2 regions of the Maribellus mangrovi genome follow, and region 1 is predicted to be linked to the other one. Evidence: riboswitches for the same ligand, from Rfam matches in the RefSeq annotation. Region 1 holds a riboswitch; the other holds the start of a gene.
The links. A riboswitch is a leader RNA that binds a small molecule or an ion and turns the genes downstream of it on or off. The one in region 1 is predicted to bind cobalamin.
Positions count from the first base shown of each region.

Region 2: it holds a riboswitch for cobalamin, as region 1 does, so the genes downstream of both, WFY05_RS17230 (TonB-dependent receptor) here and WFY05_RS20405 (ABC transporter substrate-binding protein) in region 1, are expected to answer to the same signal.

Region 1 covers NZ_JBBIXN010000007.1:89,652-97,692, forward strand. The annotation lists gene WFY05_RS20390 (sugar phosphate isomerase/epimerase family protein) at 1-644, opposite strand, end outside; gene WFY05_RS20395 (ABC transporter ATP-binding protein) at 778-1,590, opposite strand; gene WFY05_RS20400 (FecCD family ABC transporter permease) at 1,614-2,624, opposite strand; gene WFY05_RS20405 (ABC transporter substrate-binding protein) at 2,649-3,464, opposite strand; cobalamin riboswitch at 3,540-3,727, opposite strand; gene WFY05_RS20410 (FAD-binding oxidoreductase) at 4,291-5,688, opposite strand; gene WFY05_RS20415 (hypothetical protein) at 5,702-6,355, opposite strand; gene WFY05_RS20420 (ScyD/ScyE family protein) at 6,460-7,590, opposite strand; gene WFY05_RS20425 (helix-turn-helix domain-containing protein) at 7,833-8,041, opposite strand, start outside.
Region 2 covers NZ_JBBIXN010000004.1:410,879-418,919, forward strand. The annotation lists gene WFY05_RS17200 (hypothetical protein) at 1-766, opposite strand, end outside; gene WFY05_RS17205 (DUF58 domain-containing protein) at 772-1,650, opposite strand; gene WFY05_RS17210 (AAA family ATPase) at 1,752-2,747, opposite strand; gene truA (tRNA pseudouridine(38-40) synthase TruA) at 3,084-3,845, shown strand; gene WFY05_RS17220 (response regulator) at 3,849-4,220, opposite strand; gene WFY05_RS17225 (sensor histidine kinase) at 4,224-5,294, opposite strand; cobalamin riboswitch at 5,463-5,680, shown strand; gene WFY05_RS17230 (TonB-dependent receptor) at 5,766-7,694, shown strand; gene WFY05_RS17235 (NHL repeat-containing protein) at 7,717-8,041, shown strand, end outside.

The sequences.
Region 1 (8,041 bases):
GTCCCGGTTACATCTTTCAGGTGCATATCGAAAATGCGGGTGTGGTACTTTTTAAGGTCAGCAACCGGATCCTTTCCGTTGCGGGTATCGTGACCAATGTCGAGGCAAATCCCAATTCTTGGATCCAGGTCTTTTGTATGCTCCCATACAACATCAGCATCCTGGTAAATCTCCTGATCAGGGCCATGCAAATGGATGGCATATTTAAAATCGTATTCCTTTACCTTCCGATCAACATAAGGCAGTAGATCGTAATTCGGCACTCCAATAATAAGTTTAACGCCTACCCTTTTGGCGTAGTTGAAATATTTATCGATATCCTCTTTCGATCTCATGTAAAGTGGCCCTACGGCATAACCTTCAACACCGTACTCGGCACATTTCTTATGAAAAGCTTTAATTTCTGCAGCGGTGCTTTCAACCGGCAGGTGAAAGTCTTTGATGCACAAATAATGTACATCGCATCGTTGCATGGTTTTTAATGTGGTCTCCAAATCGAAATTAACAAAGGTCCAACCGGCCATTCCAAGTTTGAACGACTCCCTTGTTTCGGGTGCAGGTTGAGGATCAGGTCGTTTTGTATCCTGTGCATAAGAATAAGAAAAAACGAAAAGGGTTAGTAGAATAAAGACAATTTTTTTCATGTTGAGCATATTGGTTTTTAATCACGGCAAAGGTAACAAATATGTGCGCCCGATTAGGTCCGGATTGCCTGAAATTAAAAGCCTCATTCTAACTAAATATGACTTTCTTCTTCAGAAAATAAGGCCGGAAATTTTATTTGGCCGTCTTTTTTTGTTGCATAACATCTTCGGAAACAAGAAAGACAACCGGCTTACCAGATAATGGATTGGTCCGGGTAATAACAACGGTCTTGTACACTTCCTCAATGTCTTTGTAGTTCAATACATCAGAAGGCATTCCCTTTTTGCGCATCCGTCCATTATCCATCATAATCAGCGAATCACAATATTCTCCGGCCAGGTTTAAATCATGAATGATCATCAAGATCGTCAACTTTAATTCGTGGCTGAGCCGGCGAATAAGATTGAGGATCTGCACCTGGTGCGAGATATCGAGATGTGAAGTGGGTTCATCGAGCAGTAGAAGTTGTGGTTCCTGAGTTAGTGCCCGCGCAATTCCAGCAAGTTGTTGTTCTCCGCCACTCAGCGCGTTCATGAATTTGTCCCTTAAACGATCAACTCCCGTTAACTTCATATACTTTTCAGCAACGGCCACATCCTCATCATTCTCGAAAAACTGGAATTGATTTCGATAAGGCATGCGACCCATCAAAACATAATCCTCTACCGTCATGGCACCGGCTTCAATAACCTGGGTAACAATGGCGACATTCTGAGCGCGTTTTTTGATGCTCATTTTTTGTATGGATTCGCCATTAAGAACTGTCCTTCCTTTTAAGGGTTGCAGTTCGGCGGTAATCCCTTTGAAAAGTGTCGTTTTTCCTGAACCATTCGGACCGATAATTCCCACAAAATCGCCTTTTGGAATTTCAAGGTCGATATCTTCCACCACAAATTTGCCCGGATAACCACATGAAAACTTTTCTATTTTAAAAAACGACTCCATTCAAATCAAATTAGTTGCACCAATCAATTCAGTTTAAAATTAGAACGCGAACGACTCAGAATTACAATAAACACGACTCCACCGATCAGTCCGGTAATCACGCCAATTGGTAACTCATTGGGCGAAATAATGGTACGGGCCACTGTATCGCTAAGTACCAGGAAAATTGCTCCTCCAAGAAATGAACCGCCAAGTAAAACGCGATAATCGTTACCTGCTAAAAGGCGAATAAGATGTGGAATGACCAAACCAACAAATCCTATAACTCCGGCTATAGCAACAGCGATTCCTGTTAACAACGAGGCCAGAAAAAACAACAATCGAACGGTGAGCCCTGTGTTAATTCCAAGGTGCTTAGCTTTTGCCTGCCCCAGCCGCAATGCATTTAAAGGCTGCGCAAAAAAATAAGTAAAAACCAGTCCGAACAGCGAGGAGTACAAAGCAATTTTTATCAGCACATCATTGGGTTCATCCAACGATCCCATCACCCAAAAAACAATGCTCTGCACATTATCGGTGGTAGTAGTCGACATCAGGAACATCATGGCCGACGAAGAAACAAAACTTACCATTACCCCGATCAGCAACATGCTGTTGATGTTTAGTCCCTCGCGTTTGATGCTCAGAAAATAGACCAGGAAGAGTGTAACTACAGCTCCTGCAAAACCAAAAAGCGGCAATACTAAAAACGAAATGGTATTCAATCCAAAAACAATAGCTATTGAAACGCCAAGTGCAGCACCTCCTGAAATTCCTAAAGTATAGGGTTCAACCAATGGATTGCGGTAAATGCCCTGCAATATAGCACCCGACAAACTTAACCCGCCGCCAACAGCAATGGCCAGCAGCAAACGCGGGATCCTGATCTTTGTTAAAACAGCATATTCAACGCCGGTTTTTTGAGCAAGAATATTCATTAGGTCTGAAATTTTAAGGTCAATTTCGCCACTGGTTAAAGAAACCGCAACTGACAGAACCAGCAATAAAAGCAGGGAGAGCAGAAAGAACAACCATTTTATGTTTCGTTTTCTCATGAATCGGATTTTACCTGCAATGTTTTACTGACTGATAAACTTATAGACATCTTCGAGCGCACTCACAAAACTTGAAGGAGTTGGACTGCATGAGGTTTCAGAATCAATCAAAAATACCTTCTCATTTTTTACGGCCTCAATTCCCGAATAACTTTTCCAGACCTTCATTTCCTCTTCGCCAAATCCTCCCATAGTGGCAATAATAATTACATCGGGATCTTTCAGCAAGACACTCTCGCGCGTGATTGTTCCCTTCGTTAGTCCGGCAGCAATATTTTCACCATTGCAGATGGTGATGTAATCGTTCATAAAAGTATTATCGAGCACCGAAAAAACCGGATTGGCTCCCAGCTGAAAAAATATCTTATTGTGTTCCTGCTTTTGAGCAAGTTGTTTGATTTCGTGAACTCGTTGTTTAGCCAAAGACACCACTTTGTGCGCCTTTTCCGTTTCCCCAAGGATTTTAGCAATGTGGAGTGTTTGCCCGCAAATTTCCTCAAAATTTCGGGGCGATTCCATCAACTCGACTTTTATTCCCAGTTTTTCCATGGCAGCAACATCCTGCTGTTTGGTGAGTTTCATAGCCAGAACAATATCGGGCTGCAAAGCATACAAAGCCTCGATGTTTACCTCTACTGCATTTCCAACTACCGCTACGGTGTCTTCGTCGGCAACCTGACAGTAGCTGGTACATCCCACCAGTTTCTCCTGCGCATCGATCAAGTAAATGATCTCGGTGACTGACGGAGCCAGCGAAACCACCCGCTGAACTTTTTGAGCAAATGCACTCCAGTTTATCAATAAAAGAAGCAGTAAAACCTTGACACCTTTCGTGTTCATTCGTACTAAAATTAAATCCGGAAAGTGCAGAATCATCGGAATGATTCCCGAAACTCAATTCCCGGAGTTCGTTCATCAAAATTAAACTGATCGGCAGGTTTTCTGGCTTGCCTCGTTAACTGCTGCCTTCCCTTCCGTCGGTCGACGAAAAGTGGCGAAAGTTGCAGTCAAAATAGCGGAGGCTTACAGCTGCGGGTACAGCTCCCGACTTTAACGGGATTCCCTCTTAATGCTTACGCATCACCAATCGAAGACAAAGGTAGAAAAAACTTTGGCTGAACGGATTTTGATAAGCGCTTTGAATCGGATTAAGAGCAGTTTTATTGTTTCAGAATTTTTTTCAAGAATATTATTCGTTCTGTTTTATGATCCGGATACAGAGAAATCTAATAAATCAGCCTATAAATTTCAATATTCCTTGCAACCGGAAGATAATTCCGTGCTGCTTTATGGATATTCTCTAACTCTAAATATCAATTCCTTAGAGAACATCTATGATTCCTTACCGCTTAATAATAATTCCTTGCTGCTTAATAGATATTCTTTAACTCCGAACAATAATCCCCTATCTCTGAAGGCTGATTCCAGGTCGAAATCGTTCAAAACCGCTTCACAGCTTGTCGAATCAGAAAAACATATTTTTATCGCGGCCACCAAAGCTTATGCCGGCATCAATTCGGATCCGGTCGAGCAGATCGATCAAATCCTGACTGAGTTTCCAGGTCATTTTAGGGCTTTCGATTTACTTCTGATTGCATATTTATCCTTACCAGAAAAACTAATAGAAACGTATTCTCAAAATTAAAGGGTAATTATGTTTCTATTATTATGCCCCATTTGCCGTAAGCTCGATATTCTGGTTGAGCCGAAAGAAATTGGTAGGATCGTATTTGTTTTTCAGAGCGACTAAGCGCTCATAAGTTATAGGATCGTAAGCCGCTTTTACACGCGACCGGTCTTCATCGCCCATAAAATTGAGGTATTTTTGGCCGGTTGAATATGCTTGCATTGCCCGTGAGAAATTACGAGTCCAGGCAATATGTTTGTCTGCACTTTCCGGATCATTCCACTGCCCTATAACATTTAAAACGTAGGGTGCATTGCGATTTGTAAAGGCAGTTCTATTTTTATCAACACAATCGATCGCACCTCCCCAATGGTGCAGGTGTACGGCTGAAAAATGCGAAAGTTCTTTCATTTTAGTGGCCTGTTCAACCAACACATTTATAGTATCGTCGTTCAAATTCCCGAAGTATTCGGTTTTCCAGTAAGAGTGAATTCCGTTGGGCGCTGTGTCATCGAACATGGTTTGAAGTGCAAGATAAGGAACCGGTCCGACGTGTTCTATATCCGGCTTTGTTGCCGACCGAAGTGCCTCAATAACCTCCTCGCCTTGGCTTACAGGTCCGGTATAGCAGAGCGCCAATACAATCATTGGTGTTCCAACCAGTTCTTTCGGAATAAAAGGCTCAGGAGGCGCAGTAATAAAAGCGACCATCGTAGTAAGTTCGTCGGACATTTCAGGCGTCCAATCACGATAAAATCTTAGCAACTCGATTGCTTTCTCAGCAGTGTAAAAAAACGCTCCGCCAAAAACCATGTGACCAACATCGTGAAGTTGATAGCGAAATGAAGTGACGACACCAAAATTGCCACCACCACCGCGCACTCCCCAAAAAAGTTCGGCATTCTCTGAAGGACCGGCATTAATTTTTTGACCGTTTGCCAAAACCATATTCACTGAAAGCAGGTTATCTACGGCCAATCCATATTTTCGTACAAGCCATCCAAAACCACCACCTAGTGTGAAACCGGCAATTCCGGTTGTGCTCACCAGGCCCCCTGTTGTTGCCAGCTTATGTACTTGCGTTGCCTGGTCAAATTCGCCCCACGTCAGTCCGGGCTCGGCACGAGCAGTTCTGTTCACTGTATCAACTTCAATTTTTTTCATTGGAGACAAATCAATTACAATGCCTTCATCGCATGTGCCAAAACCAGCAACATTATGCCCGCCTCCACGCACCGCCACAAGTAGTTCCTGCGTCCGGGCAAAATTAACTGCCGCTATCACATCTGCCTCATCAGTACAACGAACAATAAGTGCAGGATGCTTATCTATCATTCCATTCCACACTTTTCGAACTTCATCATAATCTTCATCACCCGGCAGAATAAGCTGGCCGTGGATACTTTTCCTGAATTTATCTATTATTATTTGTTCCATTATGATATCCTCCTTAAATTATATTATATACAATTTGACGAATTACCCACACAGCGAAAACTAAAATGAAAGGTTTGAAATTCTTACCGTGCTTTTTGTCAAGAAGTATTAATCCTGTTAAAATCAAATAGACAATAATATATACCGAGTTATTAATTATCTTGGGCTGCATCCCCATTATAAATACTCCAAACCTTCCAATTGGTGGTCCCAAAAAACTAAATGCTGTTGCAATCATGTAACGCATGTGAATAGGTGTATATTTTTTATTATTAACGGCAAATGAATAAAAGAGTATTAACATTAATGTATTTGATATTACGCCATATGCACGAATTGGATTAGCAGACTTTAATATATTTAAAATCAGTAGAATAAAGGAAATAATCAATAAAGGAAAAAGTAAGTAGGTCGTTTTCCCTATCGTTTTATGGATCTTAAATTTCCCGTAACGGATTAAAAGCGGCTGTGCCACCAGGAGCAGGATCCAAAGTGTGGCCAATGTAGCATGAAGATGATGAAATATAGTAATCTTACCATTTGTCAGTGCTGTGAAACCTTCACTAAAATCAGATAAATGACTGAAATATGTTACATAGAATCCTGCAAGTACTGCAGGTATCAGAAGCAACATAAAATATCCTGTATTCTTATACGCTTTTTCCATCAAAAATTTACCGGTGTTATATTATCGGAAATTAAATTCACGGGTTGAGCTTATCTTCCCGTGAATTTTCAAGTGTGCAGATGGGCCACTAAAATCTTTTTCTATCAGTTAAGCTCCACCTTAAGAATCTCTCCGGTTGGCGGTCCAAAACCAGCATTTGAAATATAAAGTGCTCCATCAGGACCGAAAGTCATTCCTGTCGGGAAAAGAAGATGGTCAACAATTACGTCTCTCGAATCGTCATTGTTTACACGAACAACTCTGCCCGTTCCGGGTACCGGACCGTTATCTACTGCCGAAGTTTCAAGAACATACATTCTGTTTTGAGCATCAAATGCAACTCCCAAAATTCCTGTAAATCCGGTTGCCCATATTTTTGGAACACCATCCGGCGTTACTTTATAAATATTTGAGCTACCTTCTTCAAGGGGGAAGGTTCTCAAATTACCAACATAAAAATTCCCGTGATACGCAATTGCGGTAGGAACAATATGTCCATAATAAGCAGAAAAATCAATTAACCGGGAGACCTCTCCATCAGTCGATACTTTAAGCATTTCTCCGTGGTTTGCCTCAATAACATAAAAATCTCCTCGTAAATTAACCATACCGTAAGCAGATCCATCCGGTTCGAAATCTTCTTCTTCAGGATATGCAACAGGATTGGTTAGCAAATAGCTACTTAAATCGGCCACTACCGACCAGGATCCGTCATTATTTACCTTAATAACCGAACTTGGATAGTCTGGATTTCCGTGCGAACAACCTGCAACCAGTAAAGCATACAGTTGGTTCCCGATAAATGCGACATCAGCAATACCCATTGTAAAACCCAACCCATTGATATCCGAGGGCAATTCACTGGCCAAAACCGAAGCATCTCCTTGCGGAGAGAATTTTAGAATCGATGCAGTATTTCCTCCCAAATAAGGTCCTACCGGTGGAATAACCTGCTCACATAAACTTTCGGTAGAATTGTTTCCGCCGACACCTGCAGTGGCCACATAAAGGTACCCGTCAGGGCCGAATTTAAGTCCGCGAGGGTACATAATTTGTTCAGCAAAAGTTGAAACCGTCACATTTACATTACCTTTCTTGTCAATTGGAATTTTTCCATGTACTGAAGCATTCTTAAGTGTAGGATTATCAATTACACCTTCATCTTTGTTACACGAAATAAGAAAAGACAGGAAAAGGAGTAAGCTCACAAAGTAGAAAGTACTCTTGTTTTTCATTTTAACCTCCTTTTTAAATTTATAGATACCAGAATATCAATATCCTGGATTAGTTTTATTTTACTTTGGAATTATACCGGGGTAAATACTGTTCACTTTGAGAATTGAGGCTAATAAACCTTAATCTGAAGATCTTATACAGCCTATAATATTTACAAAGTTAAGAGATCGTAAGCGATGGAGTTTTTCTTAAAAGCTCAGTTTTTGTGCTCAGAGGATAAAATTGTCTTTTTTAAAATTTATTACACGATGGCAGCCTGGTCTTTTCGATACTGAAGAGGTGATAAACCAAATTTTTCTTTAAAAATCCGGCTGAAGTGTGAGCTGTTCTCGAAGCCGGAATCATATGCGATTTCAGAAATACTTTTTTTTGTGCTTTTTAACAAAGTCCCGGCATGCTCCAATCGTTTATTGGTTAGCCATTTACCGGGTGTTGTATGGTAATATTCCA
Region 2 (8,041 bases), on a different contig from region 1:
TTTCAATAATCTCGTCGGTTACCTGTTCCATAGCCCGGATTTCAAATCGGTCTTCAATGTACTCGCGGAGCGCATCGGTCAGTTCACTGTAATACTGCTTGGTTTTTCCCTTCTGCCAGATCTTCTCCGTTTTTATACGATCGAGTTCGCGCAAGGCCACAATGTGCGCCGGCTCTTTTGGTTTGGCCGGACGGGCAAAAATGGGCTGATTCTTTTTCTTCCGCTTAATGGAATACAACAGGAAGAAAATAATGGCTCCGATCAGAATTACTCCCAGAATATAGGGTGTAACCTCTTTCAATGTTAAAGGAGCATCGTATGGCATTTTGATATCCGTCGGACCTCTGGTCGTATCGATTTGCATGGAGTACACATTTAGCGTTACCCCATTGCTGGGTATCGAATCGATGTTGCCATCCATGTCAATTTTGAACCAATACGGCGGAATTCGATAATGGCCACTGTCGAAACTTGTGATGGTGTAGGCTTGAATTTGTTTCATGAACTTTTCATCGTCCATTTCGAAAGTATCGATTCCCGATCGCCCCAAAACTTCTATTAATCCACCTTTGATCGAATCCGGTACCTGAGGGAATTCAATATCCACAGTTTTTGGATGATCGATCTCGAGGAAAAGTTTTATCTGGTCGCCAATTAGAATATTGGTCGAATCGAGTCGTGCAGTTGCCTTTATCCGCTGTGCCTGCACCTGACCGGCGAAAACTACCGCGACAAAAATCAGTATTATTTTGAGTCTTAACTTCATTGTTTTTATTTCAATGCTCTTTTCTGAAAAAGGGTCATTAACGATCTCACATAATCTTCCCGGGTGTTGATTGAAACGTAATCGACACCACACTTCTTAAACATCACGTCCATTTTTTGAGCATGATCCTGCCACCATTTCGAGTAGATTTTCCGTGTGCGGCGTGAACTACTGTCGACCCAAACATATTCGCCGGTTTCAGCATCTTTGAACTTTAGCATACCAATTGGCGGAAGTTCGGTTTCACGTTCGTCGTAAATCTTAAGTGCTACCAGGTCGTGTTTGTTATTGGCAATCGACAATGACTGTTCCAGCGCCGGATTGTCATCGATAAAATCTGAAATAACAAAGGCCGTGCAGCGTTTTTTTATCGCATTAGTCAGGTAACGAACAGCCCCGGTAATATCGGTTTCACTGTGTTCCGGATTGAAATCGATCAACTCGCGGATAATACGTAAAATGTGGCTTTTCCCTTTTTTAGGCGGAATGAATTTTTCGATGGTATTCGAAAAAAAGATCACCCCAATCTTATCGTTATTTTGAATGGCCGAGAACGACAAGATCGCCGAAAGCTCGGTGATAACATTCTTTTTGAACTTTTCGAATGATCCGAAATCGCGCGAACCGCTGACATCGATCAGCAGCATCACGGTGAGTTCGCGTTCTTCTTCAAAAATTTTCACATACGGATGACTGTAGCGGGCAGTAACATTCCAGTCGATATTACGGATGTCATCGCCGAACTGGTATTCGCGCACTTCCGAAAATGCCATTCCCCGCCCTTTAAATGCACTATGGTATTCTCCGGCGAAAATATTTCGCGAGAGTCCACGTGTTTTAATCTCAATCTTCCGTACTTTTTTTAATAAATCTGTTGTTTCCATTTATGAATTCAAAGTTTTGCCGAAGGCATCCCTTCAGGAAAAGTTCAGTGTTCAAAGCAATACCAGAACAGCTGTAAACTGTGACTGTTAACTGCGACTTTTTATGGTACCTCAACAGTATTTAAAATATCAGTAATAATTTCTTCTGATGTGATATTGTTAGCTTCAGCTTCGTAGCTTAAACCGATACGGTGACGCAACACATCGGGACAAACTGCGCGTACATCTTCCGGAATTACATAACCACGACGCTTAATAAAAGCATAAGCTTTTGCTGCCTGAGCCAGACTGATTCCTGCCCTTGGCGAGGCTCCGTAAGAAATCATCTCCTGGTATTTCTCGAGTTTGTACTCAATAGGCTCGCGAGTGGCAAATACAATATCAACAATGTATTTCTGAATCTTCTCATCCATGTAAACATCTTTTACCACGTTACGGGCTTTTATAATATCCTCGGGTTTCAGAATAGTGCTGGTTTCCGGAAAATGACTTAAGAGGTTTTGATTGATAATTGCCCGCTCTTCGTCTTTTTTCGGATAGTTGATCACTACCTTTAGCATAAAACGGTCGACCTGCGCTTCTGGAAGCGGGTAAGTACCTTCCTGTTCAATCGGGTTTTGTGTGGCCATAACCAGGAAAGGTTCGTCGAGTTTAAAAGTATTGTCGCCGATAGTGATCTGACGTTCCTGCATGGCCTCGAGCAATGCCGACTGCACTTTTGCAGGTGCACGGTTGATCTCGTCGGCCAGAATAAAGTTGGCAAAGATCGGCCCTTTTTTTATGGTAAATTCTTCTTTTTTCTGACTGTAGATCATGGTACCCAGCAAGTCGGCAGGCAGCAAGTCGGGCGTAAACTGAATACGCGAAAATTTGGCGCTAATGGTTTGTGCCAACGACTTAATGGCCAGCGTTTTTGCTAATCCCGGAACACCTTCAAGCAAAATATGACCGTTTGATAATAATCCGATCATCAGACTTTCCACCAGGTGTTTCTGACCCACAATCACTTTGTTCATCTCCATGGTAACCATGTCGACAAAAGAACTTTCTTTTTGAATCCTCTCGTTCAATTCTTTGATATCAACAGCTTGATTCATATCTATTATAAATTTATTAGCTAATTTTTTTCGAAGGCACGAATTTAAAGTATTATGATATTTATTGCCCTATTCTTTTGTTAAAAAAAATTAAGGAAAGATGATTCAAAATATGATGTTAACAAACAATAACAGCTTATTAGGAATTTATTAAGATTTATTCTTCTATTTCAGGATTCTCCGAACTGTACAATTGAATGAGTATTTAGGATGTAATTGTATTGATAAACAGGATGTTGTATACTTATTATTGTTTGTCAGGATAAGCTGTGATCCGCACTGAATGATGGTTTTATCGGGAATTAGTGTTTACTTTGCCCAAAAGGAACTCATTTGATGTCACAACGCTATTTTTTACAACTCAGTTATAACGGTACCCGCTATCATGGCTGGCAGGTGCAACCTAACGCAGTTTCTGTGCAGGAGGTACTGGAAAAGGCGCTGTCGACACTTTTACGCGAGAATGTGGCTGTAGTTGGAGCCGGCAGAACAGACACAGGTGTTCATGCAACGTATTTTATTTTGCATTTCGACCTATCAAAACCGGTACCTGACAATTTCGATGTAGTGTATAAACTGAATAGTTTTTTACCCGAAGACATTGCCGTTCAACGTTTTTGGTCGGTACGTAACGAGGCACACGCACGGTTTAGTGCCGTTTCAAGAACTTATCATTATTACATTACACAAGAAAAAGATCCTTTTTCGTTTGATACGGCTTTCCGCTATACTTTGCCGCTTGACGTAGACAAAATGAATCTGGCAGCAAAGGTTTTGTTTGATTATGAAGATTTTACAAGTTTCAGCCGACTGCATACCGATGTAAAAACCAACAATTGTAAAATTTACCGGGCAGAATGGAAAAGGGAAGGCGGTAAACTGGTTTTTGTAATTCAGGCCGACCGCTTTCTTCGAAACATGGTGCGAGCCATTGTTGGAACCTTGCTGAAAGTGGGCAAGGGAAAATTATCGATCGATGATTTTCGAAAAATAATTGATAACAAAGATCGGGGAGCAGCCGGTGCATCGGCACCCGCACAAGGCCTGTTTTTAGTCGACATTAGCTATCCTGATTGGATCAACAGCGAAAAGAAATAGCTACTAATTGCAGGATGTTGTGCAATCAATTTCATTCGCCATGTCTTTCAGATTAAAAGGTTTTCTGAAATATTTTTGTATCAGTTTCGAATCCAGCGCTTCCTGAACTTCCTCTGAAATATCGAAGCCCGAAAGAATGTAGTAGGAAATATTGGGCAATATCTTTGATGCTGCCTTCACAAATTCGATACCGTTCATATTAGGCATTCTCATATCGCTTATCACGCAACAAAAATCTTCTGAATTTTCTATAATCTTCAGTCCCGACACACCACTGTCAGCAGTTATAACCTCGTGAGTTTTGTTCAGGTTTGCTTTGAAAAGTATCAGGTTAAGTGGTTCATCATCAACGTACAATATTTTTGGCTTCTCCATTAATCATTCTCCTTTAGGAAGTTCAACACGAACCTTTGTTCCTTTGTTTACTTGCGACTCGAAATTCAAACGTCCCTTATGCGCAGTAATCAGATTATAGGTAATCGACAAGCCTAACCCGGTACCTTCACCCGGTTCTTTGGTTGTGAAGAAAGGATCAGTTATTTTAGGGAGGTCATCTTGTTCAATTCCGCATCCGGTATCTGAAATCTGGATAAATATAGAATCTTTTTTGTTTTCTGTGCGAATATTAATGCTACCTTTTTCAGGAATGGCCTGGGTGGCATTTACCAGAATATTCAAAAATACCTGGTGGAGCTGACCCACATTTCCTTTTAAGATTGGTGCAGGTTCGGCATAGTTTTTAACAACATTAATCCGGTGTTTTAACTGGTTGCCAATAATATTCAGACAGTTATCTACAATTTCATTGATGTTGCAGGTTTCGTCGAAGGTATTGTTGTTTCTGCTAAAGTTGTTAAGTCCTGAAACGATTGTATTTACCCGGTTAATCCCTATTTCAATACTATTTGTAAAAAGTAAAATTTTTTCGTCTTCAATCTTTTCTTCATCGAAATAACTTTGCAAACCTGTTAAACCTCCCAAAATGTAGTTGAGCGGATTATTGATTTCGTGCGCAATTCCGGCAGTTAAAATCCCGATTGACGCCATTTTTTCGGCCTGAAATAATTGGGCTTGCATCTCTTTCAATTCCTGCAGAGTACTTTCCAATTTGCTGTTTTTCAGATTGATTTCTTTGTTTTTAATTTCAAGTTCTCTAATGGCAATATCCAGGTTTCTAGTCTTTTCCTGAACAAGTTGTTGCAGGTTATTTTTGTGTGCTTCCAATTCGTTTCTAGTCGAGCGAAGTTCGCTCAGGTGTTTTTTCAAAAAAAGAAAAAACAGTATCGCAGTAACGAGAACATAAAACCAACCTTTGTAGGTTTGGATTTCGGTGAGGTAATCAGGATCACGTATTATCGTATTCAGGAATCTGTCGGAAAAGCTGATCCACAGGCCGCCAATAAGCAGATATGCGAACGCAATTTTGTATTCGAATTTGATTTTAGGCATTGGCATTTTATGCGGTTTTGGTCTAATATACAGATATTTCCGGCGCAAAAGTAAGGAGTTTGTTTAAAAATCCCTGAACTTTTCACGGAAAGACGTTTCAAATACTTCCTTATTAACAAAATGAAAAAACAATGAACAAAAAGCAATTTTCCGGAAACTTTCTCTTTATATTTGTTATCGAATTTTGGTTCGAAGTTCATGATTCATGAACACGATGAAAAGGGAATCCGATGAAAATCCGGAGCTGTACCCGCAGCTGTAAATCCCATCCGCCAACTGGCGGATAGCGTTGTTGAACTACAAGCCACTTTTCCTTCGACTGACGGATCGGGAAGGCATCAATAACCGGGAGAAGCCAGAAGACCTGCCTCAATTCCTGTTAAATAGAATTAAGCTTCGGGATAAAAAGCTTGAGAAATATTCGAAAAAGTATTTTTCACCGATTATCCAAAGCTCCTTAAAAGTTGTGAAATGAGGAGGTTTGTATTTGTCATAGTTTTATTGATCACTTTTCGGTTGTCAGCACAGGAAACACCGCAAATAAGCGATACCATTCAGCTTGGAGAGGTGGTGAGTTACGGCCACTTGCAAAAGTTTCAGTCGGGTGCTAAAATCGAAAAAATATCCGGTGCGCAGTATATTCTCAGTCAGGATGGAAACCTGGAGCAATTATTGACGCGGAGCCTGCCCATTGCTTTTAAAAGCGATGCCGGAGGTTTGTCGACCATTCGAATTCGGGGAACAGCGGCCAACCACACCAGTGTCAATTTTGGCGGGATTGACCTTAATTCGCTTACGCTGGGTCAATCTAATTTTAACAATATTCCTGTTTTTCTTTTTGATGAAATCGGTGTTCAGTTTGGCAGTGCCAGTTCCGTTAACGGATCGGGGAGTATTGGCGGGGCCATTCATTTGGGATTAATAAATCGTTGGACCGATGGTTTTAAACTGGAAACCCGGGTTTCGCACGGATCGTTTGGTGAGCAACTATACGGTACTAAGATCTTTGCAGGTAATGGCAAATTCGAATCGGTAAGCCGTGCCTATTATTACTACAAGAAGAACGATTTTCCGTTTTTGAATAACACGTATCGCGATTTTGAGAACAACATATTTGAAATTGAAGATGTTCAGAAAAATGCAAGTATTGAGAAATATGGTTTGTTGCAGGAGTTGAACTACCGTTTTGCAGAAAACGAATTTTTCACCTTAAATGTCTGGCTCGAAAACAATTGGCGGCAGAACCAGCAAAACATGCAAACCAACCTGAATAATCCTGATTTTAGTGAAGATTACGAGGACAAACACATACGTATTTGGGCAGGATATAAGAACAGGAAAAATCCGTTTAAGTTTGAGATCAACGGAGGATATGTCTTTGATGACGCAGTTAACAATGGAAGCACAAAGGATACCATTCGCACACAACGCGCCATTGCAGAAGCTTTTGTAGAACACGACTTTAGATCGGATGCCAGTTATAAGATCGGGGCAAAAGCCGAGCGTATTTTTCCCGAAGTTTATGCCTACAGCAGCTCGCTTGAAAAAGAAGATCGCGTTGATTTTTACGCTTCCTATTATCAGCGGTTTTTCCGAAAACTTTCATTGACACTCAATCTGCGTCAGGGATTTGTAACTGATTTTAATGTACCATTTACACCCTCTGTAGGACTGAATTATTTGGTTGTTTCAAAAGAATACTGGGTGCTTCGCTTTCTGGGTAGCGTGGCACGGAGTTACCGCGTACCAACTTTTAACGACCGTTTTTGGATACCCGGCGGTAATCCGGACCTTGATTCTGAAAAGGGAATTAACTATGAGCTGGGCACAAAATGGAGTTACTGCAACGGAGATATTTCAGGCAACCTGAAAATTAATGGATTTTACCTAAACATTGAAGACTGGATACTATGGAAAAATGGCGGATCGTTTTGGTATGCCGAAAATGTGCAGAAGGTTAAAAGCCGTGGACTGGAGGTAATGACCGCCTGGAGTTACAAGTTGTTTGGACTGCCTGCAACTTCGGGATTGAATTACTCACTGACATCGACAAAACGGATTGAATCGCAGAATAATACCAATGCCATTAACCGGCAAATGGAATATGTACCGCTGCACAGCGGGAATTGCTTTACAACAATACAGTGGAATGATCTGGATTTTACCATTGACGGATCGTATACAGGCGAACAATATATCGACGAGGAAGACCGGAATGTGCTGGATGCTTACATTTTATTCAACACATCAGTCGCTTATGATCTAGAGATAAACTCTGCCAACCGCTTTATTATTACAGGGGCAGTAAATAACCTGCTCGATGTTGATTATCAGTCGAGTTGGGGCTATGCCATGCCCGGAATAAGCTACCGGCTGGGTTTAACGTATAAATTCAATTAATCAATCAAAATAACAATTCAAAATGAAAAACAGATTTAATTTACTGCTGCTGCTAACCTTATTTACAACGCTTTTTGTTTCGTGTAGTGATGAAGATGATCCTATTGAAGAATCACCAAATGTTGCTGATGCGATAATTTTAAATTATGGCGATTATGAGGGGTCAAAAAGTACTATAACCGCTATTAATGATGAGAGCATGACGATTACGAATAATTTTTATGAAAGCATAAATAATGTACCACTAGTGAGCAATGTTTCGCATGCTTTTAACTACAACGAAAATGTGTACATTCTGGGTAACAATACCGATGAGCTGTTGTGGGTGAACAGTGAAACCTTTCAAA